4 regions of the Bacillus sp. JJ1521 genome follow, and region 4 is predicted to be linked to each of the others. Evidence: riboswitches for the same ligand, from Rfam matches in the RefSeq annotation. Region 4 holds a riboswitch; each other region holds the start of a gene.
What was found. Region 4 has a riboswitch for S-adenosylmethionine ahead of mtnW (2,3-diketo-5-methylthiopentyl-1-phosphate enolase). Riboswitches for the same ligand answer to the same signal wherever they lie in the genome.
Positions count from the first base shown of each region.

Region 1: it holds a riboswitch for S-adenosylmethionine, as region 4 does, so the genes downstream of both, V7147_RS23475 (Fur-regulated basic protein FbpA) here and mtnW (2,3-diketo-5-methylthiopentyl-1-phosphate enolase) in region 4, are expected to answer to the same signal.
Region 2: it holds a riboswitch for S-adenosylmethionine, as region 4 does, so the genes downstream of both, V7147_RS16695 (carboxymuconolactone decarboxylase family protein) here and mtnW (2,3-diketo-5-methylthiopentyl-1-phosphate enolase) in region 4, are expected to answer to the same signal.
Region 3: it holds a riboswitch for S-adenosylmethionine, as region 4 does, so the genes downstream of both, V7147_RS15915 (methionine ABC transporter ATP-binding protein) here and mtnW (2,3-diketo-5-methylthiopentyl-1-phosphate enolase) in region 4, are expected to answer to the same signal.

Region 1 is NZ_JBALOX010000241.1:175-5,870, reverse strand. Features, by position in the region: gene V7147_RS23500 (MFS transporter) at 1-954, opposite strand, end outside; gene V7147_RS23495 (winged helix-turn-helix domain-containing protein) at 972-1,469, opposite strand; gene V7147_RS23490 (Rrf2 family transcriptional regulator) at 1,895-2,326, opposite strand; gene V7147_RS23485 (NAD(P)-dependent oxidoreductase) at 2,474-3,112, shown strand; gene V7147_RS23480 (VOC family protein) at 3,203-4,162, shown strand; SAM riboswitch class I at 4,292-4,395, shown strand; gene V7147_RS23475 (Fur-regulated basic protein FbpA) at 4,482-4,679, shown strand; gene V7147_RS23470 (pentapeptide repeat-containing protein) at 4,830-5,636, opposite strand.
Region 2 is NZ_JBALOX010000123.1:17,601-23,296, reverse strand. Features, by position in the region: gene V7147_RS16710 (helix-turn-helix transcriptional regulator) at 1-210, opposite strand, end outside; gene V7147_RS16705 (HAAS domain-containing protein) at 426-1,181, opposite strand; gene V7147_RS16700 (PadR family transcriptional regulator) at 1,186-1,509, opposite strand; gene V7147_RS16695 (carboxymuconolactone decarboxylase family protein) at 1,686-2,339, opposite strand; SAM riboswitch class I at 2,450-2,558, opposite strand; gene tenA (thiaminase II) at 2,681-3,367, opposite strand; TPP riboswitch at 3,464-3,564, opposite strand; gene V7147_RS16685 (cupin domain-containing protein) at 4,041-4,400, shown strand; gene V7147_RS16680 (DUF3784 domain-containing protein) at 4,478-4,786, shown strand; gene V7147_RS16675 (hypothetical protein) at 4,827-5,285, opposite strand; gene V7147_RS16670 (ATP-binding protein) at 5,516-5,696, opposite strand, start outside.
Region 3 is NZ_JBALOX010000115.1:7,246-12,941, reverse strand. Features, by position in the region: gene V7147_RS15930 (LLM class flavin-dependent oxidoreductase) at 1-1,134, opposite strand, end outside; gene V7147_RS15925 (MetQ/NlpA family ABC transporter substrate-binding protein) at 1,190-2,062, opposite strand; gene V7147_RS15920 (methionine ABC transporter permease) at 2,090-2,752, opposite strand; gene V7147_RS15915 (methionine ABC transporter ATP-binding protein) at 2,742-3,767, opposite strand; SAM riboswitch class I at 3,997-4,098, opposite strand; gene V7147_RS15910 (HAD-IA family hydrolase) at 4,269-4,868, opposite strand; gene V7147_RS15905 (APC family permease) at 5,027-5,696, shown strand, end outside.
Region 4 is NZ_JBALOX010000105.1:3,431-9,126, forward strand. Features, by position in the region: gene V7147_RS15195 (carbon-nitrogen family hydrolase) at 1-651, opposite strand, end outside; gene V7147_RS15200 (pyridoxal phosphate-dependent aminotransferase) at 739-1,869, shown strand; SAM riboswitch class I at 1,985-2,090, shown strand; gene mtnW (2,3-diketo-5-methylthiopentyl-1-phosphate enolase) at 2,157-3,395, shown strand; gene V7147_RS15210 (2-hydroxy-3-keto-5-methylthiopentenyl-1-phosphate phosphatase) at 3,398-4,060, shown strand; gene V7147_RS15215 (methylthioribulose 1-phosphate dehydratase) at 4,053-4,679, shown strand; gene V7147_RS15220 (1,2-dihydroxy-3-keto-5-methylthiopentene dioxygenase) at 4,704-5,246, shown strand; gene cbpA (cyclic di-AMP binding protein CbpA) at 5,427-5,696, shown strand, end outside.

The DNA.
Region 1 (5,696 bases), on a different contig from region 4:
GATCACAATCATCAACCACGTCCACGGACTAAAAACCGAAAGTGCCCACATGAAGCCACTTATCAAAAAAGCAAGGGAATAAACTTTTCCCAATCCAAATCTTTCAACTTTCAAATAAGGCGCTAATAATGCACCGGATAAACTTCCAGCTGCTTGAGCCATTAGCAATAGGCCATAGATTTCAGGTCCTCCGCTATGTTCACTAAATTCAGGTAATACAACAAAGGTCGCTCCTCCAACTAAGTTGATTGCGATTACGCCTATTAGAATGCGCAACAAGGGTTTACTAAGTAAAATATCGATTCCTATTTTTAAATCATCTTTGTAAATTTTTAATGATGCAAAAATAGAGACTCGTCCCCTCTTCTCATGATTCTCTGTCATATCCTTAGAGATTCTAAGAAATGAAAACAAGATTGCACCTACCATAAACAAAACGGAATCCAATAGATAAATAGAAATAGCTCCAATCATAACGATTAAAATACCTGCAACCGCATTACAACCAATTTCAATCCCTTGATAGGCTAAGGTAAAATAGGAATTTGCTTTTGTTAAGTCTTTTTCTTTTACGAACTTTGGTAATGAGGCCATTTGAGCTGGGTATACGAACATATTTAAGGTTGTAACTAATGGGGTGATAATAAGAACTAGTGTAATACTTAAGAAGTTGAAGTAATGAGCGGTAGGAATGATTAATAGTAATATGCCCTGAAAGATTTGCGAGTACAGTAAAAGAGATCGAATTGGAATTCGGTCGATTAATGGTCCAGAAAAAAATTGAACGCACCTTGGAAGAATTGTAAGAAAACCCGCTAAACCAGTATAAAAGGTTGATCCTCCTAAATCATAAACAAGCCACATTGCTGCTACCGTATAAAAACTATCGCCAATATTCGTAATAACTCTTCCAATAAACATAAAAAGAAAGTTTCTTTGCATGAATATTCTCATCGTTGATCCCCTTCTGCTTATTTATTTTCCCCAGACGGTTTAGTGGAAACAATCTTTACCCCTATGCTAAATTCTTTACTGTCCATCCCTTCATGATTAACAGATGTCTTTTCGACCCATTTTTCAAGAAAAATTTTAAATTCATTGGTGAGTTCCGTTTGTTGTTCTTCTGTAAGTTTTAAGCGAAGACTTAGAGTAGTCGCATTACTTGACTGAAAATCGTCTCGTAAAGCTGGGTCAATCGTTTCTTTACTATCTGAATTAAACCATTTTGCTTTTGACTTGTAGTATTTCTCCATAACGCCACCAAATTGCTTTTCCTCCACAAGGTCAATTAACCCACCTTCATACAATTTTCTTATATGATAATGGACATTTCCTGGAGAGTGTCCAAGCAAATCAGCTACTTGCTTAGATGTTTTTGGTTCCTCCGTTAATACTCGAATAATTTGAACGCGAAGGGCATTGCCTAATAATTTTGATTGTTCCACTGATACTTCTAAAGGTTCATTCACCGTTTTTACTCCTTTCCGTATAGAACTAATTATTTAGATTGTCATTCTAAAAAAATAGATTGTTAATCTGTAGTTTTAGATTACCATAATATTCCACAATTACAAGTGTTATTTCTTGAGAAACAGAGAAATTATGTAATATGGGTGCTTTTATAGACATTAAGAATAATCAACAATTTCTTAGGAAAAATATGAGCAGGTAATTATCATTAAATGGAGGTAAGTAAAATGCTGAGGGATTCAAAAGTAGATGCAAAAGGTCATATAAAAAGTAGTCAGAAAAATTCTAATAAGCAGGTAAAAAACACTGCAGGATCACCCGAAAAAGAGAAAAATGAAAAATAAGTTTTGAAGAGCTTCTTGGGACAATGCATCTGTCCGCCTGTCATCGAAAAAACTGCTGAAAAGGATCCTAAGTTCTCTTTTCAACAGTTTTCTTTTTCATTCATGCCATTGACAATATCCTCTAATGTTACATTTGCAAGGATTTTCTCCATTGCAAATTGGGCTTGGGCAAAAAGAGGTTCAATAGCGTTTTGAATATTTCTTCCGACAGTACATTCGGGATTTGGGTTGTCGTGGACGCTAAATAGCTCGCCTTCTCGTACCACATCAACTGCCTTATAAATATCTAACATTGTAATTTCTGAAGGTCTTTTTGTTAATTTTGCACCAGCTACACCTGGGTGCACCTCAATTAAATTTGCTTTTTTAAGCATACCCATAATCTTTCGAATCACTACCGGGTTCGTATTTACACTGGATGCTAAAAAACCAGAAGAACATTCACCCTCTTTAGTTATGTTAATGAGGGAAAGTATATGAATTCCAACAGAAAATCGACTACTGATGGACATCGTTCGTCACCCTACTTTCGATCCTATCACAAATATATTTTTATTATAACTTAAAAATCAATGTGTTGACACAAAGAATACATGTAACTATAATGATTACATGTAATCAATTAAATTACAAGTTGAACTATATAGGAGGACTATAGAATGAAAATTGGAATAATTGGCGCAAGTGGTAAAGCTGGAAGTTTTATTTTAAAAGAGGCTGTAGAAAGAGGTCATGATGTAACCGCAATCGTAAGGGACGCCTCTAAATTACAAAATGAACAAGTTTCTGTAGTAGAGAAAAATATTTTAGAATTAAATTCAACAGATGTTGAAAACTTCGATGTCGTGGTTAATGCTTTTGGTGCGCCACTTGGAGAAGAACAACCACATGTTGATGCGGGTCATGCGTTAATTGAAGCTGCTAAAGGCACAAATACAAGAGTCATTGTTGTTGGTGGTGCAGGAAGCCTTTATGTTGATGAAGCAAAAAGTGTTCAAGTTATTGACACTCCTGATTTCCCTGACATCTTCAAACCAACAGCAAAAGGTCAAGCACGAAACCTGCAAGAATTACAAGAAACAGCTAATATCAGTTGGACCTTTATGAGTCCATCAGCTATATTCGATCCAGAAGGCACAAGAACTGGTGCTTACCAAGCAGGTAAAGACAACTTGCTTATAAATTCAAAAGGCGAAAGCTATATCAGTTACGCTGATTTCGCCATTGCCTTAGTAGATGAAATCGAAAACCCAAAACACATAAACGAAAGATTCACAGTAGTCGGGGAAGCTAACTAAAATTTGGTCAGAGGGGCAGGTTCAAAGTCCTAGCTAGTGACAATGAACCTGCCTCCTTTTTTAATATTAAAAAATAGAGGTAAATAAAAAATGCATTTTAAAAAGAATTTTGTATGGTTATCTACTATTCTATTAATTATAATAGCGATCGCACTTATTGGATTTAAACCTTGGGAAGCAAAAAATGAGAAGCAATTAAATTATACTGGTGAGATGGAGCCTAGACTTGGCTATGTTGAATTACAGGTTTCTGATTTGGAGCAATCATTAAGCTTTTATCAAGAGATTATTGGTTTAAGATTGTTAGAAAAGAACGGTAGTAGTGCTAAATTAACGGCTGATGGAACAACCCCTATTCTAACATTAATTGAAGAAAGTTCTTTTGTGGAACGGCCATTTGGAACAACAGGATTATTTCATTTTGCAATATTAGTACCAAACAGAGAAGAATTGGCTTTAGTGTTAAATCACTTAATTGATTCCGAATACCCGCTTCAAGGCGTTTCCGACCATCAGTATAGCGAGGCTATTTACCTTGCTGATCCCGATTTTAACGGAATCGAAATTTATGTCGATCGAGATCCGGACCTTTGGATTGAAGACGATGCTGGCGGATATGTTGGTGGAACTTATGAGCTTGATGTTAAAGGTTTACTTTCTGAAATGAACGGTAAAGATTGGTCTGGCTTGTCCAATGACACGAGATTAGGACATATGCACTTACAAGTATCAAACATTGAGAAATCCGAGGAATTCTATGTGGATGCCTTAGGTTTTAATGTTGTCTCCAAGGATGCACAAAAGTTATTCGTCTCGAAGGATGATTACCACCATCACATCGGAATGAATACTTGGGCGGGTGAAGGACTGCCTAAGCCCCCTGAAAATGCTCTTGGTCTGCGATTTTATACTACACATTTTACAAGTGAAGAATACAATCAAGCAAAATTACAACTAAAGAATTTAGGATTTTCATATACCGAAGAAAATGATGTCATTACAACTGAGGACCCCTCCGGAAATCAAATAAAGATTATTTTGTGGGAGTAAGAGACAAGTTCATCGACTCAATAGGGAAATGGAACCCGTCCCTCTACCCTTTTATAAATTTCTTTGAACAAAGTTTAATTTCAAGTAGACATATCGGAATAATAAGGTTAAACTAAATGTAAATATAAAAACTTATCAAGAGAGGTGGAGGGACTGGCCCTGTGAAACCTCAGCAGCAGATTCGTTGAATACTGTGCTAAATCCAGCAAGCTTATATGCTTGAAAGATAAGCGAGGTCGTCATTTAAATCATAAAAAACCTCTTCTTATCTTGTAATGGTGTTCATTGGATTGCCAATTTCGAAAGGAGAGGTTTTATTATGGGTTTATTAAGAGATGATGTTGAAAATAGAAGAAATGAGCTTATTCGAAAGCTAATTGCAATAAATCATTTTAAAAAAGACGGGAAACAACTTTTTGAGCTATCCCTATCTGAATTGGAACATGAATATTTTAAAATCCAATCTAAAAGTCACCCACATACCGGTTTCGGATCCATTAGATGGAAAAACTTTTAAATCAATTATGCTAGTCCTAATTATATGGTTAATTCTTGGTACTGGGTAAAGTAACCAAAATATGATAATATTAAGTTCCTTGGCAGGGGCAAAAAAAAGGGAGTTGGTGTTTTTTACACTAGCCCCCTTTTGTTATTAATAAAAATTTGCTCATTTTATCCAATGATTTGGTCTTTTTAAGTAGTGTGGTATTCTTGTATGAACGTTTCCTTTAGTTGAATTTAGTTGAGATTGTGTTAGAAAAATAGCCTCTGTTAAGTTCGCGTTACTAAGGTCAGCATCTCTGAGGTCAGCACCAATAAAATCTGCTGTTCTTAAATCTGCATGACTTAAATTGGCTGCAATCATTAATGTTCCTCGAAAACTAGCCCCTTGTAAATCTGCCCCTTTTAGATTTTCCCCTACGTAATCTTGACCTTTCTTTATCCTTTTACTTCCTTTAGTAAAATCCTTCCGATACATTTCGCTCGCTTTTAGTAATAAACTATTAACCTTACCCCTATGTGCAATTATGTCTAATTTTAATATATCTTCAGGCTTTTTCTGTGTTAATTTTAACGTTTCTTTATACATGTCCTGCAAACTTATATGAAATGATTGTGTCTCCTGCAGGCTAAGTGCTTGATTGAGATACCAAAGCATTTCATGAAGTTGTTGAACAACCGGAAATACCTCAAACATTTCGTTGGCACGCTCTGAATTATTTCTCCAATCAACGCCATTATAGATCGACTGTGATACATGTTGTCCTGCGCCAAAGCACTCATAGGATACACATCCACGAAAACCTTTATCCCTTAATTGATTATGTATCTTACAACGAAAATCTGAACATAAGTTTCGACACGGCTCTCCACCGTCTTTATTAATTGGAAAATCTGCTGATTTGGCATAAGGTAAGGCTACACAACATAACCCGAAACAATTTTTACAATCTGATTTTAAATAATCAATCATACTTATGACACTTCCACATTCTCATAGATTTATTTTAATTATAAATGAAATTTTATCGGA
Region 2 (5,696 bases), on a different contig from region 4:
TTCCTTCAAGATTTTTAATGCTAGATCTGTAATGGAACCTCCGACATTCCGGTTGCTAATATGGTTATTTTTGATGGCAATGATGGAACTTTCCAGATTTCGAATATCATGCAAAACGACCTCGCAATGTTGACCCATTACACTACCTAAAAATTCGACAAGTGGGATATAATTCTGAAGAAGTTCCGAGGCGCTTTTTTTCACCACCATTTAATCAACTCCTTTACAAAAGACTTTTAATGTAAATAAATATTTATCACAATAATGGATTATTGCTTTGATAATTAATTATTAATACATGATATACAGACAGCAAACACTATATTCTATATTTTTTGTAAAATCTAACAACTTTTTATCCATAAAAAAAGTTCCCCAACGACTTATTTAAAAAGTCTTCGGGGAACATCTTGAGAAAGAATCTATCACACCAACCTCTTTTTCCTTTTTTCTGTTATCAAGATATTTAGAATGAGGACCACAAACAGTAGAACAAAAGAGACCAAACTAATGATAATGATTGTTTCAATACTCAAGTTCGTCAATCTTGTAAATACGTCAGGTATAATAAGGAATGCTGGTATCACAATGGAAAACCATGTTTTACTCCAAATCGCTGTTGTAATAAAAATACCGCTACATATCACAATTACAATTACATCTGTTGTCTTACCCCCTGTAAAAAACGGATTAATTATTATTGTACTTGCAACCAATATGAGAATCGCTAAAGTTGTTACAATTGCACTTGCAATCATCGCCCCTAAAAAAAACTTCTTCTTTGAATATTGCTTCCTACCAGCATTCTGTAAAAAGTAAACGTAAATCCCAAGCCCCATTACAGCTAAAATGGGCATCCCTATGACTTGGATAATGTTTAGTTCGAACTCTCCTCTTATTGCGGGTCCTATAAGGAAATAGGCAATGACCCCAAGAATATAGAATGGTAGAAATTTTACAAGTTGTTTATAATCTGTCTTCATTTCCTGTTTTAATGAAGCCATATATTGTTCTGGTGTTTGATCAATAATATCATTTATGCTGCGCCCGCTTTTCTCGACTTCGATGAGATGATCTTTTAACTCTTCTATTAACTCCTTTACATCTTGATCTTTTTTTCCTGACATCATTAAGTAAATTTTGAGATTGTCTATAAATGCCTCACTTTTTGCTGATAGCATATCTTTACCTTCCTTTCAATAATTCGTTCACTGGTTTTGAAATTTGTTCCCATTCCTCGGTAATACTCTCTAATGCCTCCTGCCCCGTGTCTGTCAAAAAATAATATTTCCGATTTGGTCCTGATTCAGAGGGTCTCATTTCTCCCCGAATGAGTCCATTCTTTTGGAGACGTAATAATATGGGGTAAATGGTTCCTTCGCTCACATCAGCCAAACCAATATTCAGCAGTTTTTGTGAAAGCTCATAGCCATAGACAGGTTCCTTTTCAATGACAGCCAAAACACATCCGTCTAAAATTCCTTTTAACAATTGGCTTCTTATCGACATTTCATCATACTGCCTCCTCTAGTATGTTATACAAGATAGTGAACTAAAAAAATAAGATTATCCACAGGTAGTTGGTTAAACAAGATAGCGGATAAAAAAACAACTACCTTGTAATACAAAATAGTTGTTTTTAGTATAAAGTTATTTCGTTTTTTTGTCAATAGGTTTTATTTTAATTACTTCTCATCATAAGCATTAAGCGCATTCACGCTGTGAGCCAACGCAGATCCTGCTTTTAAGGCAACTGCAACGAAAATAGCTTCTGAGATTTCTTCTAAATCAGCACCTGCTTTTTTCGCATTTTTCGTATGAAGGTCAATGCAGTACGGGCAACCTGTTGTGTGTGCACAAGCAACCGCAATCAACTCTTTATCTTTTTCTGTTATGTTTTGCGCTTTGAGAGACTTCGTGTCAAAATCAATAAATGCTTTAAATGCCTCTCCATTTAATTCAGCAAATTCTTTCAGTCTTGCAAAATAAGCTGCTTTATATAGCTCATTATCACCTTTTCCATCATAAGCATTAAGTGCATTCACTCCATGAGCTAAAGAGGAACCTGCTTTCAATGCTGTCGCTACAAAAATAGCCTCAGTGACTTCTTCTTTCGTAGAGTCATTCTTTTTTGCATTTCCTACATGTAAATCAATGCAATATGGACAACCCGTGATATGAGCTACTGCTACGGCAATCAGTTCCTTCTGTTTCACGGAAAGTCTACCTGCAGCTAATGCTTGGCTATCAAACTTGATGAAAGATTGAAATGCCTCCGACGCATACTTATTCAATTCAGGCAGTCTACCAAAGTATTCTTTTTTGTACAAACTAGTCATATTAAATCTCCCCATTTCCTATTTTTTCACCAAATAATAGACGAATTTCCAAATTCAAATAAGAATTTAAAAAGCCCCTTCCAATGAGGAAGAGGCACTATGTACGTCCACACTCATCTTTCAAGCATACGCTTGCTGGAATTAGCACCTTGTTACATTCATAGTAACGGTTGCTGCGGGATCAACGGACCAGGTTCCTTCCCCGACTCTTGATAAGAGAAAATCGTATTAAATTTGGTATATTTATTAATACCTTACATGAATTGGCAATAGTTTGTCAACATAAGTGTTGGATTATTTTGAAAACGGGACAATGTACCTGTCCCCCTTGACCCACTTATTCAAAGATTAATAGGCCATTCCTCTTTGTTTTCCGCCATATCCCAAAACATGTATTCGTACATGCTAGTTTTAACAACGATTTCTTCAAGTACTGCTAGATCACGTTCTGGTTTTTCACTTGCCATTTCATTGATGAGATTCTTACAATCATCTGCTAACTCAGTAAATTCATCAGATGCATACATTTTTACCCACTCGCCATAAAATTCATGATCTATTGCTCCTGGCCATTTGACTAGCTCTTTCCCAATGAAATTATAGCTCCATGCACAGGCAAGGACAGCTGCAACAATATTTTCAACACCACCAAGTTGAGCTACGTTCAGCATGTAACTTGTGTATGAAGTCGTAGTTGAAGCGGGCTCGGTTGCCTCAAGCTCCTCAGGAGTTATACCAAATTTTGCAGCATATTGGCGGTGAAGATCCATTTCCACTTCCAATGTGCCATGCAAAAGGTTTGCAAAAATGGACATCGTTTTTAAGTCAGGTGCTTTTGCACTCCCTAACGCAAATAGACGGGAGTACTCAATTAGGTACACATAATCCTGCTTCATATAATGCTTGAATTTATCCTTATCTAACCAACCTTCGCCAATCCCTTTCACAAAAGGATGCTCCAAATACGAATTCCAAATCGGCTCTACTCGATTCCATATTCGATCTGTAAATAAACTGCTCACTTTCATTTCCCCTTTCAACTAGTTGACTTCAGGGAGGATACAAAATAAAAACCCATCACTAGTGTCTAGAAATGGGTTCGGCAAATTTAATCGTTTACACGAAAAATACCAACCCCACTTCCCTACGCTAGTGTTACCTAGATCAGGTTCAAAGGGTCGATATTTCTATCTCTCAGCATTTGCATGCTCCCCTAGTCGAATTGTTAGATTATTAAGTTACTAGATACTAGTTAAACATAGCAATGGAAATAAAACAAGAGGGACAGTAGACCAAACCTGAGCGAACTAGTTCAATGGATAAATATTGAGTATCCCCCAATTATTGGGTTCACATTTTTAAATTTTTTCAAGAAACCACCTGTAAGTTTTACAGATTGATTGGATATTAAAGCGAGTTAGATAATATAGGAGCAGAAATTTCTCTTATGTATCAAATAGAACTGAAAATAGATTAAACAGCCGGAAAGATTCCGACTATTGATTCAAAAAACGTGTAAATCGGCAATTTTTCTTTACTTAATCGGAAAATCTCCGCTTAAAAATATCATTGATTACTCAATTATAATCCACATTCTAAATCACAAAAAGTTCAGACACCCCCATTTTTGAACTCAAATAGCAGGTGTTTTACGAGGTAATGGAGAAGTAATAAAAATATCCCAAACTTAGGAGGTATAGCATGGAGATTTATACATTTAACAAAGATCGAGGTAAACGAATTTCACAATTTAATTCGGACTTTATTATGAACCGTATTATACGTACAAATATGACAACTCAGATCGGGTGTATGCATTTAGATAAGAATGGGATCGTGGGTTTTCATCAAGCTGTGGTCCCGCAATTTTTATTAATTGTAAAAGGTGAAGGGTTTGTCCGCGGCGAAAATGATGAATACTGTAAGGTAGAGCCTGGGGATGCCGTTTTTTGGGAAAAAGATGAATGGCATGAAACGAAAACGGATACTGGATTAACAGCGATTGTCATTGAAAGTGAGGATTTGTCCCCTTCCCTTTTTATTCCATTGAAGTATTCATGATAAGTTTATTGCAATTTATTAGTTTGAAACTATTACCTTCTTAAATCGTATTTTAAATATGAAATGGAGGTGCTTTTTTGGGTACTTTTAGCTCGATAGCTATTATAGTTGCAGGAGTATTTATCATTTATTTAGGTTATCTAATCCGTGTAAAAAAGAAGTTATCCTTAATTATCGGTTTTAGTGAAACTACCTTTTATGGTGAAAAAGATAAATATGCAAAAAGAACTGGAGTGACTGCAATAATCTTGAGAGTTATTGTCCTTTTAATGCCTCTTGTAGTATCGGTTTTTGGCGAAAGTGTTATACAAATATATAAAGTTATTATTGGAGTTTATATCGTAAAAATGCTCATTGTTGCTAATTATTGGCGACTCCGATTTTAGAGCGGATGGAATAGGGACAGCGATTGCTGTGTCCAAAAAACTATATTGTTTTCCCTTTTTTCTTCGCATCTGCATCTAAACCTACACCAATTGCAATGCCCATACTCATTCCAATTGGTAGTCCTAAGCCAATATTATCAAATATGGTTAATCCAAACACAACGCCCATACTAATTCCTATCGACAAGAATAATGATAGGTACATTCCTTCTTGCACCAATTTATGCTTCTTTTCAAGATGAGAGACAATGTCATGGATCACTTTTTTATGTTGTTTAATATCCATATCAATCTCTTTTGCGTTAGATTCTAGTTGAACGAAATGATTTTTTAATTTAAGCAAATGCTGCTGACATTCTTCACAGGTTACCGAAAAAGAATCCAACTTATTAACTACTCGTTCACATTTATTCAAATCCAGCTTTTTTGAACTTTCTTTACTGATGGTACTTCTCAGTTTACTTATAATCGCTTTTATAGCATCTACATGCTTTTCCAACCTCCAGCACCTCCTTACCAGAAATAAGATAATAAAAAAAATGGGTGAACACAGTTATGATATACATTATCAGCATTACATTTCTCTTATATTTAATTTACGAATCAAACATGATTTAGTTTCATTTTTTCTAAAATCCGCAAAAAGAATGGGCAATATTCAATCAAATAACGTCAACCATATGTGATCATGGGAAAGAGGGGCAAAGTCCATTTGCCCCTTTCTAAAAATTACTCCTTATTATTACTTGGAATCAGGATCTGCCCGCTCCAATCTTTTTTCAACAATGTTTGAAGAATCAGCTTGGATAAGAGTGTTGGTTGATATGGCTTGATTAAATACTCATTCGCCCCAAGTTCTAACCCTTTTTCCTTTTCGTCTAGCGCCGAAGAGATAAAGATTGGGATATCT
Region 3 (5,696 bases), on a different contig from region 4:
CACTTCTCGCGGGTTTCCAACTAGAACATGGTCCCGATCTATTGTTTCAAATCGGTTTAATACTTCCCTGACTGTTAGTTTTTTAGGTGCATCTTTTGTAAGCGAAGCAGCTCTTGATTGTCCATGTTCGGTATGTTTATAATCAAATGGACTATCTAGGTCTGTATACTGTGATAAATCGTAACCACTTGAGCCACCATATTGAGCTTTTGCTGCATCAGCACTCCAATAACTAGCTAATTCCTGATACTTTTCCTCTGCTTGTTCTGTGGTCTCAGCTACAATTACATTCAAGAAGGTAAATGCCTTAATATGGTCAGGGTTTCGACCATATTTTTGTGCTCTTTGTCGGATATCCTGAACAGAAGATTTAATTTTCTCTGCTGACCCTCCAACAAATACACATTCGGCATGTTTGGCTGCAAACTCCTTACCACGTTCAGACGTACCTGCTTGATAAAGAACTGGGGTACGTTGCAGGGAAGGCTCACTTAAGTGTGGTCCTTCAACAGAAAAATATTCACCCTTATGATTTATCTCATGTACTTTTGATGGATCTACCAGGATTTCTTTAGTAGTATCCGCAATGACCGCATTGTCTTCCCAGCTTCCTTCCCATAGCTTATAAGAGACTTCCAAAAACTCATCAGCCAAATCATAACGTGCATCATGCTTAAGCATTTCTGGTAAACCAAAGTTCTTTGCTGCATTAGGAAGATAGGAAGTGACGATATTCCACGCGACTCTTCCCTTTGTAAGATGATCTAGGGTTGAAAACCTTCTAGAATGGCCAAAAGGATGCTCATAAGTAGTACTTACCGTCACTGCAAAAGAAAGATGTTCAGTTACACTTGCCATCGCTGGAACAACAAAAGCCGGATCATTCAACGGCACTTGAACTCCGTCTCGAATGGACGGATCTTTACTTTGCTGATAAACATCATAAATACCTAGCACATCTGCAAAAAATACGGCATCAAACTTCCCTCGTTCCAATAATTTTGCTAAGTCTATCCAATAGTCTAAATCCTTGTATCGAAGATGTCTCTCACTATTTGGGTGCTTCCAAAGTCCATGTGAATTATGCATAGCGCTCGTCATGTCAAATGCATTTAATCGGATTTGTTTTGCCATTTGTCCACTTCCTTTTAGTAGATTCATAAATCTATAAATATCCAATTCCACTCAATTATTGGCTTTTCTTAATGCTTTCTTCTAACTTCTTTAATGTCTTTTGAAGATCTTCCGCAGGGATATCAACGACAATACTTCCTCCGTTCGTTTCCTTTATGACAGCCTCTTTAACGTCAGCTTCCTGGTATAGCTTTGCGATCGTTTTGTATGTTTCATTGTCCTTATCCTCTTCGCGTACAGCAAAGACATTAACATATGGTCGTGCTTGTTCACTTTCTGGATCGTCATATAATAGTGAATCTTTAAAATTCAACCCTGCTTGACCTGCAATCCCATTATTTATTAGAGATGCGGCAACATCCTTTAGTGCCTGTGCAGTTTGTTGAGAAACGACTGGGACGATTTCTAGTTTTTTCGGGTTCTTCGCAATATCATCTAGAGTTCCGTATATACCAACTCCATCTTTTAGCTCAATTAGTCCCGCAGCTTCTAATAAAAGTAAGCCTCTTCCAAGGTTTGCAGGGTCGTTTGAAATTGTTATTTGTGAACCCTCTGGTATGTCTGATATATTCTTGTATTTTTCAGAATAAATCCCTGTTGGGTTAATAGTCGTCGAAGCAATCGGAACAATAGTAAAACCATTCTCTACATTGGCTGGACCTAGAAATGCAATATGTTGGAAAGAATTCATGTCAATCTCTCCATTTGCTAAAGCATTATTAGGTTGAATGTAATCCGAAAACTCAACTAACTCAATTGTGATCCCTTTTTCATTTGCTTTTTCTTCTATAAGCTTCCAATAAGGTCCATCAGCACCTGTTACACCGATCTTTACTACCTCATTGGATTTTCCGGATGTAACATTGCACGCTGCAAGTATTGAAATAAAAACCACCATAGATACGAATAAAAGTAATCGCTTTTTCATTTACAAAACTCTCCCTTTTTTTAAATGTTATCTTCGTAAAAAGAATCTAGATAAAAAGTTCCCAGAAAACTGTGCGATTTGAACGAGTATTATTAAAACAATAACTGTGACAATCATTACCGATGTATCAAATCTCTGGTACCCATATGTCATGGCAAGGTCACCTAATCCACCACCTCCAACTGTTCCAGCCATTGCTGAGAAATCAACAAGCCCCACAGTAACAAAGGTGAGACCGAGAATAAGTGGACCTAATGTTTCAGGTATAAGTACGCCAAAAATTATTCTTATCGGGCTTGCACCCATAGCCTGTGCAGCTTCAATAATTCCCGGTTCAATCGAAACAAGATTACTCTCTACTATCCTAGCAACCGCAAAGCATGCAGCTATCGTCATAGGGAAAATAGCCGCTGCCGTTCCAATCGTAGTGCCCATTACTGCCCGAGTTAAGGGACTAAGTGCAACAAGCAAAATAATAAAAGGGATTGGACGAACAATATTCACTAATAAGTTAAGTACGAGAAATATATATTTATTTTCCAATATGTTCCCCTTACGTGTGACAAAAAAGAGCACTCCCATCGCTATACCAATAATGCTTGAGAAAATTAACGTAAAGATTACCATCAAAATCGTTTCTCCAGTTGCTTCCACAATACGGGGCCAAAATGTACTCCAATCAACTCTCATGGTTTATCACCTCCCTTACTTCAACAATTTGCTCAAGTTCAGTGATTACTTGCTGAATGAGAGGATCAGAGCCTTGAAATTCAACAATTAAACTACCAAATAATTGATCCTGTAACTCATTAATACTGCCGTATATAATATTGAAATCAATCCCATGCTTTCTCGTTACTCTTGACAGGATTGGCTGACTTGAAGCCCCACCTGTAAAAATCACTCGATACAAGTTTCCTGAATGGTTATTACGTAATTTCCCTAAGAGTTTGCTAGAAAGCTTATCGTTTAACACAGAACTGATAAAATTTTTCGTCGTCTTGGATTGTGGGTTTGAAAATATATCATAGACATTGCCTTCTTCAATCACCGACCCATTTTCCATCACAGCCACTCGATGACAAATACTTCGGATAACGTGCATTTCATGAGTAATCAGCAAAATGGTAATATTATACTCCTCATTAACCTTACGTAATAATTGAAGGATTTCTCCTGTTGTTTCAGGATCCAACGCAGAAGTTGCTTCATCACAAATCAAAATGTCTGGTGAAGTAGCAAGCGCTCTTGCAATGCCGACTCTTTGCTTTTGTCCGCCCGAGAGTTGCTCCGGATATTGCTCTGACTTATCTTGCAAACCTACAAACTGAAGTAATTCTTTAACACGGTTATCAATTTGTTCTTTTGGCAACTTCGCAAGTTTTAATGGATAAGCGATATTTCCATATACAGTACGCGAGTTGAAAAGATTAAAAGATTGAAAGATCATACCGATTTTCCTTCTCAGCTTCCGTAGCTCAACTTGAGAGAGACTAGATATTTCTGATTCGTTAACCAGCACTCTCCCTGAAGTTGGGCGTTCAAGTAAATTAACAAGTCGGAGCAATGTACTTTTCCCAGCCCCACTAAATCCAACCACCCCAAAGATTTCTCCTTTTGAAATAGTTAAAGAAACATCTTTTAACGCTTGAACCTCCTTCCCTTGCAAACCAAATACTTTATTTACTTCCTCAAACTTAATCAACTTAAAATCCTCCTTTCAGAAATAAACAAAAAAGGCACCTTTATCCAACATCATGTAAAGATGCATTGGATAAAGATACCTTTAGTTGTCTAATCGGCATACTTTTTTATTTTATATAGAAATATTTTTGAGAATCGGTTTTAGTTAGTAAACATCTCTTTTTATATCGAAAAAAAATAAAACCCCCTTCACTACAGAAGAGGGTTTAAATGTAACATTTAATCGTCTCTTCCTATCTTTCAAGCTCTATGCTTGCTGGATTTGGCACAGTACCTAATAGTCTGTTGCCGAGGCTTCAAAGGGCCAGTCCCTCCACCTCTCTGGATAAGAATTCACTAATAATTTAATTGTAATTAATAATTTACATGGAATGTCTTTGACTGTCAATAAGATTTTTATAAATTCTTTTTATTGTTTATTTAGGATACAAGTATATTTTGATACGAATAAGCATTGTAGTGGTCCCTTTTTCAGCCGAATCCTTATAAAAAATGACCTTTTTTAAAGATAAGGAAGAACCTTCGTTCCGAAGTCAGCATAATTATCAATGTGAAAATCGGCCTCAATATCTGGATTTTCAAAGGCAACGGTTTTGATTCCTAATTCTCTGGCTGGAATTAAATCCAGTTCGCGATCGCCAATCACTAGATCAATCGGATGATCCTTAATTACATGTTGATATGAAGCAGCATGTGGTTTTCGGGAAAAGCCCTCCTCCTCGACCGAAACAACCACCTTAAAGTAATGTAATAACTTAAATTTTTCCAGAAGGTAAAGTGTAGACTCCTTGTCGCGATGCGTGACAATAAAATTATCATCTGCAATTTGCAAAACCTCTTCTAAATGTTCAAACGGATGGCTATCAAAGGAATACTGATTGTATAATTTGATGTATTCCTCGCGCTGACTTTCTTCAATTTCATAATGCTGAAACGCCACTTTCGAGTTGACCTTGAGCCACTTTAGTACTTCCTTCGGATCCAGTTCCCTGCCGCTTAGATGAATAAAACCCTTGACCAGTGCTGGATAGGTGTTAAACAATGTTCCGTCAAAATCCCATAGAATATTAATGTGAATCCCTCTCTCTTTTACATAATTCATTCTATTATAAAGAAAGATACTTATAAAAAGAAAGCTAATAGATTTTTTATAAACCTCTCAATTTTCGACAAAAATATTGGTAATTCGACAAAAGCGGTTGACCTTTAATTAATAAACCTATAGAATTTTTACATATTTTAAAAAAATGAGGGTTCAGTATGAAAGATGTATTATTCAGGAAAAAAGATCTCAGGGAATTACTCGGAAAAAAGGGCGGTATCCAGCTTCAGCAAACGTTAGGGGCTTTTGACCTAATGCTGTTAGGAGTAGGTGCTATTGTCGGAACAGGTATATTCATCCTTCCTGGGACTGTCGCTGCGGGACACGCTGGACCAGGTATCATTTTTTCCTTTATTATAGCTGCCATTGTCTGTGCATTCGCCGCTATGTGTTATTCAGAATTTTCTTCATCCATACCGGTTACGGGTAGTGCATATACGTATGTGTACATTGTATTTGGAGAATTGGTCGCTTGGTTAGTTGGATGGGCTTTACTGTTAGAATATGGCTTAGCAGTTGCGGCGGTTGCAACTGGTTGGTCAGCTTATTTAAGTGCTTTGTTAGAGGGTTTTAATATAACCATTCCAAAGGCGATCTCTGGTTCCTTTAATCCAGTAGATGGAACTTATGTAAATGTACCAGCGATCGCCATTATTTTGGTAACAGCCTTTTTATTAACGCGTGGAATTAGAGAATCTACGAAGGTTAATATGATCATGGTATTTATCAAAGTAGGGGTTATTCTTTTATTTATAGGAGTAGGCATTTTTTATGTTGAGCCTGCTAATTGGCAACCAGTTATGCCCTTTGGAATGAATGGCGTTATTA
Region 4 (5,696 bases):
GATAATCATCGAATGTCCTGCAAACACATTATCAAGATTACTTCCAACACAGTTACAAGCAACGACATAGCATTGATTTTCAATCGCCCGACTTAGGAGTAAAGTGCGCCAATGCTCAAGCCGAGGGAGTGGCCATTCCGCAACCACGAATAAAATTTCTGCCCCACTTGTTGTATGCGCGCGAATCCATTCTGGGAAGCGAATATCGTAGCAAATGACTCCTGCAGCTGGTACATTTTCAATGGTGAAATCCCCTTTGGTTTCCCCAGCTTGTAAATACAAATGCTCATCCATGAGCTGGAATAGATGAAGCTTACTGTATTCACTGACCATTTCTCCTTCACGATTAAAGATAAACATCGTGTTTGTCACACCTTGTTCGGTCTTTTTGGCAATAGAGCCGGCTACTATATTAACTGAATATTGTTTTGCTACGTTTTTTATAAATGCTTTCGTTTCATCCCCGTTATCATCGGCAATTTCATCTAATCTTGTTAAGTCATATCCAGTTGACCAAAGCTCTGGTAGGATAATGATATCGGGTTCATCTTGAGCCATTGTTTTATCAATCTCTTTAGAAATTAGGTTAAAATTTTCTTGCGGTTTTCCGAATTGAATATCATACTGAATACATGCAATTTTTAGATTCATTTGGAGTCCTCCTGTGAAATGATACTTTACAAGTAACAATATATGATTATAGACTAGTATTTCAAGTATTTTGAAGAAGGTGTACACATGAAAAATTTCGAACAATCTGAAATCCTACAAAATTTACCGAAACAGTTCTTCGCTTCACTTGTTGCAAAGGTGAACAAAGTCGTTGCCGAGGGAAACGATGTCATAAATTTAGGGCAGGGAAATCCAGATCAGCCGAAATTTCATAAATATTCTCCGTTTCGCGGACATTCTTTCATGAAGAAAGCAGCAGCAGAATTTTATCAACGTGAATACGGTGTTGAACTGGATCCGGAAACGGAGGTCGCAATTCTATTTGGCGGGAAGGCTGGATTAGTTGAAATTCCACAATGCCTCTTAAATCCAGGGGATATAGCATTGGTACCAGATCCTGGTTACCCGGATTATTGGTCAGGTGTTGAACTTGCTCGCGCAGAAATGGCATATATGCCCTTAAAAGAGCAAAATGCTTTTTTACCTGATTACTCAGAAATTGATTCGGAGAAGCTTGAAAAAGCAAAAGTTATGTTTTTGAATTATCCCAATAATCCAACCGGAGCGGTGGCGACAAAAGAATTTTTTGAAGAAACAATCACTTTTGCAAAAGAGCATGAGATTTGTGTCGTCCATGATTTTGCATATGGTGCGATTGGATTTGAAGGGAAAAAACCAATTAGTTTCTTAGAAATGGATGGTGCTAAGGATATCGGGATTGAGATCTACACACAATCAAAGACATATAACATGGCGGGCTGGAGAGTTGGTTTTGCGGTTGGAAACCCGAGCGTAATTGAAGCCCTAAATCTAATTCAAGACCATATGTATGTTAGTTTGTTCAGTCCTATTCAAGCGGCAGCAGCGGCAGCGCTAACGGAGTCGCAGGAATGTGTGAAAGGACTAGTGGACAAGTACGAATCAAGACGTAACGCATTCATCAGTGCACTTAAAGACATTGGTTGGGACGTAAAAGCGCCTGCAGGCTCCTTTTTTGCTTGGCTACCAGTACCTGAAGGATATACATCTGTGAGCTTCGCAGATCTTTTACTAGAAAAAGCTCATGTTGCAGTTGCACCAGGAATCGGCTTCGGCGAATATGGTGACCGCTATGTCCGAGTTGGTCTTTTAACCGACGAAGAAAGATTGATTGAAGCCGCAAACCGGATTAAAAAGTTAAACTTGTTCAAAAGTTAAAAAACGTTTGACAAGAAAAAAAAATCCTGTCATAATCCTAATTAAATTCAGCTTCATATATAAATAATGGTTGAGCGAGTTTTAAAATGAGGCTCAACATCAAATAAAATCTATTTTCTTATTAAGAGCAGGCGGAGGGACTAGCCCAGTGAAGCCCGGCAACCGACTTACATTCGTAAGCACGGTGCTAATTCTTGCAGCGTTAAGCTGAGAGATAAGAAGATGTTAGTTTGCTAACCTCTTCTTAAATGAAGGGGTTTTTTATTTTTAGAAATGAGGGTTTAAACATGAGTGAAGTGATTGCTACATATTTGGTACATGACACGAGTGACAACTTCGAGAAAAAGGCTGAAGGTATCGCCCTTGGCTTAACGATCGGCTCTTGGACGAATTTACCAAAACTTGAGCAGGAACAACTAAAAAATCATAAGGGAAGAGTAGTAAGTGTTGAGCAAGTTGATGAGAACCAACGAGCAAGTCAATATCTAGGGAAGCAAGTAAAAAAAGGAATTATCAAAATTTCTTACCCAAGCGCAAATTTTAGTGCTGATCTACCAGCCATTTTAACGACTACCTTCGGGAAGCTTTCCCTTGATGGAGAGGTAAAATTACTAGATTTAGAGTTTTCAAATGAATTGAAAGCTTCATTTCCAGGACCAAAATTTGGGATGAGTGGAATCCGTGAAAAACTAGGAGTGTTTGATAGACCGCTAGTGATGAGCATTTTTAAAGGAGTAATCGGAAGAGATATTGAGTATCTAAAAGAGCAGCTTCGTGAACAGGCACTTGGTGGTGTCAATATCATCAAGGATGATGAAATCCTTTTTGAAAATCCTTTAACACCTTATGAAACTCGAATTATAGAAGGCAAAAAAGTGCTTGAGGACGTTTATACTGAAACCGGACATCGCGCCCTTTATGCTGTGAATTTAACCGGTCGAACATTTGAATTAAAGGAAAAAGCAAGGAAGGCAGTAGAGCTTGGAGCTGACTTATTATTGTTTAACGTATTTGCATATGGGCTTGATGTTCTTCAAAGCTTAGCAGAAGATCCGGAAATTTCAGTCCCGATTATGGCTCATCCAGCTGTAAGTGGAACGCTGACACCGTCCGAATTTTACGGGTTTTCAAACCAATTGCTGCTTGGAAAACTACTGAGATATGCAGGAGCAGACCTTGTCTTGTTCCCATCACCATATGGTAGTGTTGCACTTGAAAGAGAGCAAACCCTGGCGATAGCAGCTGAATTAACAAAACCAGATGAATCATTTAAAGCTTCGTTTCCGGTTCCATCCGCTGGGATTCATCCAGGCTTAGTGCCACTGCTCATTAATGATTTTGGAAAAGATAGTGTAATTAATGCAGGTGGTGGCGTTCACGGACATCCGGACGGTGCCATTGGTGGAGGAAAAGCCTTTAATGCGGCGGTCGAAGCAGTCCTTAAAGGGAAGACACTTGTCGAATTTGCACAAAATAGCCCAGAGCTTAAAACAGCAATTGAATTATGGGGATACAAAGAGGTATAGCGATGAACAAACCATTTATCTTCTGTGATTTTGATGGAACAATCACAAATACAGACAACATTATAGCCATTATGAAAAAATTTGCCCCACCAGAATGGGAGAAGATCAAGGATCAAGTGCTCTCACAGGAAATTCCGATCCAAAAGGGTGTAAGTAAAATGTTTTCTCTTTTACCTTCAGGTTGGAGGGGAGAGATTACCGATTACATCCTTAACCACGCTGAAATTCGAGATGGATTCAAAGAGTTTGTAGCTTTTACGAAGGAACAAGGAATTCCGCTTTACGTCGTAAGTGGAGGAATTGATTTTTTTGTTGAGCCATTGCTTGAAGGTCTCATTGCAAAAGAGCAAATTTACTGCAATAAATCGGATTTTTCGAATGAAAGAATTGATATTTTATGGCCATATACGTGTGATGCTGAGTGCACAAATGAGTGTGGCTGCTGTAAGCCAACCTTGATACGTAAGCTTTCAAATCAAGATGTTTATAAAATCGTGATTGGCGACTCGATTACCGACCTTCAGGCAGCAAAGCTTGCGGATAAGGTAATTGCAAGGGATTTCTTAATTGAAAAATGCGAAGAATTGGGAATTGAACATTCATCCTTTCATTCCTTCTTTGATGTCATTAAGATATTGAAAAAGGAGGTTTTGGCTAATGCTTAAGGTCAAGCAATGGACAGAGCTTGCGGATATAAAGGATGAACTCGCAAGTCGCGATTGGTTCATGGGGACAAGTGGAAATCTAGCAATCAAGGTATCCGATAATCCGACCACCTTCCTTGTAACTGCCAGTGGCAAGGATAAGAAAAAAAGAACCGATGAGGACTTTTTATTAGTAGATGGGGCGGGATTACCTGTTACTCCAACCCATTTAAAGCCCTCAGCAGAAACACTTTTACATGTTGAAATCTATAACAAAACAAATGGAGGCTGCAGCTTCCATGTTCATACCGTTGATAACAATGTCATTTCTGAATTATATGCCGATAAGGGCGAGGTAGTTTTCAAAGGTCAGGAAATTATTAAAGCGCTCGGATTATGGGAAGAAGATGCGGAAATACGAATTCCAATCATTAAAAATGACGCTGATATCCCGACACTTGCTCGAAACTTTAGTAAGCATGTGAACGGTGACTTTGGTGCAGTCCTTATTCGAAATCACGGCATCACAGTCTGGGCTAAAAATGCTTTTGATGCCAAAAAACATCTAGAGGCATATGAATTCCTTTTTAGCTATCATTTGAAATTATTAGCATTAAATCCTTTGCTAATAAGGGCTTAACATAAAAAATACGAGGTGGAGAAAATGGCAAATATTAAATTCCGTAATACAGGTGAAAGATTAGAAGGTCAAGAAAAGGTAGCAGAATTCCTACAAGAACAAGGTGTCCTTTATGAGCACTGGGACACTAGCAAACTACCTGCAGAATTAAGAGGAAACTGCAAAATCAATGATGAACAAAAAGAGCAAATCCTATCTATTTATGAAGAAGAAATCAAATCTCTTGGGGCACGTAATGGTTATCAAAAATGGGATGTTATTGCATTATCCGATGCAACTCCAAATCTGGATGAACTTTTAAAGAAATTTGAACAAGTACATGTTCACACAGAAGATGAAGTACGTGCAATCGTAGCTGGACATGGTATTTTTATTATTAAAGGAAGTGGCGACAATGGCTACTTTGATGTAGAGCTTGAAGCAGGTGATGTTATTTCTGTACCTGTTGAAACTCCACACTTCTTCACGCTTATGGATGACCGTGAAGTGGTTGCCGTACGTTTATTTATTGACCCAGCTGGTTGGGTGGCACATCCATTCAAAGATCCAGAATTTGCTCAAAACTAAATTGGGATGAAGGGACTTTGTGGAGATTTTCCATAAAGTCCTTTTTATATCAAAATATTGAGAATATTCTTTACATGTAACGGTAAATATGTTACATTTTTGTTCATTGGAATACATACTTTTCGTCGCATATAATAAAGGTGATAAAGAATTATTCTATATGATTGAGGAGTGGGGAAAATGAAAATTCGCTATAATTTTGTTCAAAAATCGGATGTAAAATATTGTGATGATAAATTTACCGTTCAACAGGCCCTTCAATTTTTAAATGAAACAGGCTTTCGCTCAGTGCCAGTATTATCAAAAGATGGCACAGGATTTGAAGGGTTAATTTATAAGGTTGATATTTTAGAGTATTTATATGAAAAAGATGGAGAAGCAAATGCGAAAATATCAACACTTGTTGAAAGCAAGGATGCATTCGTTTACGAGGAGGATTCATTTTTTAAG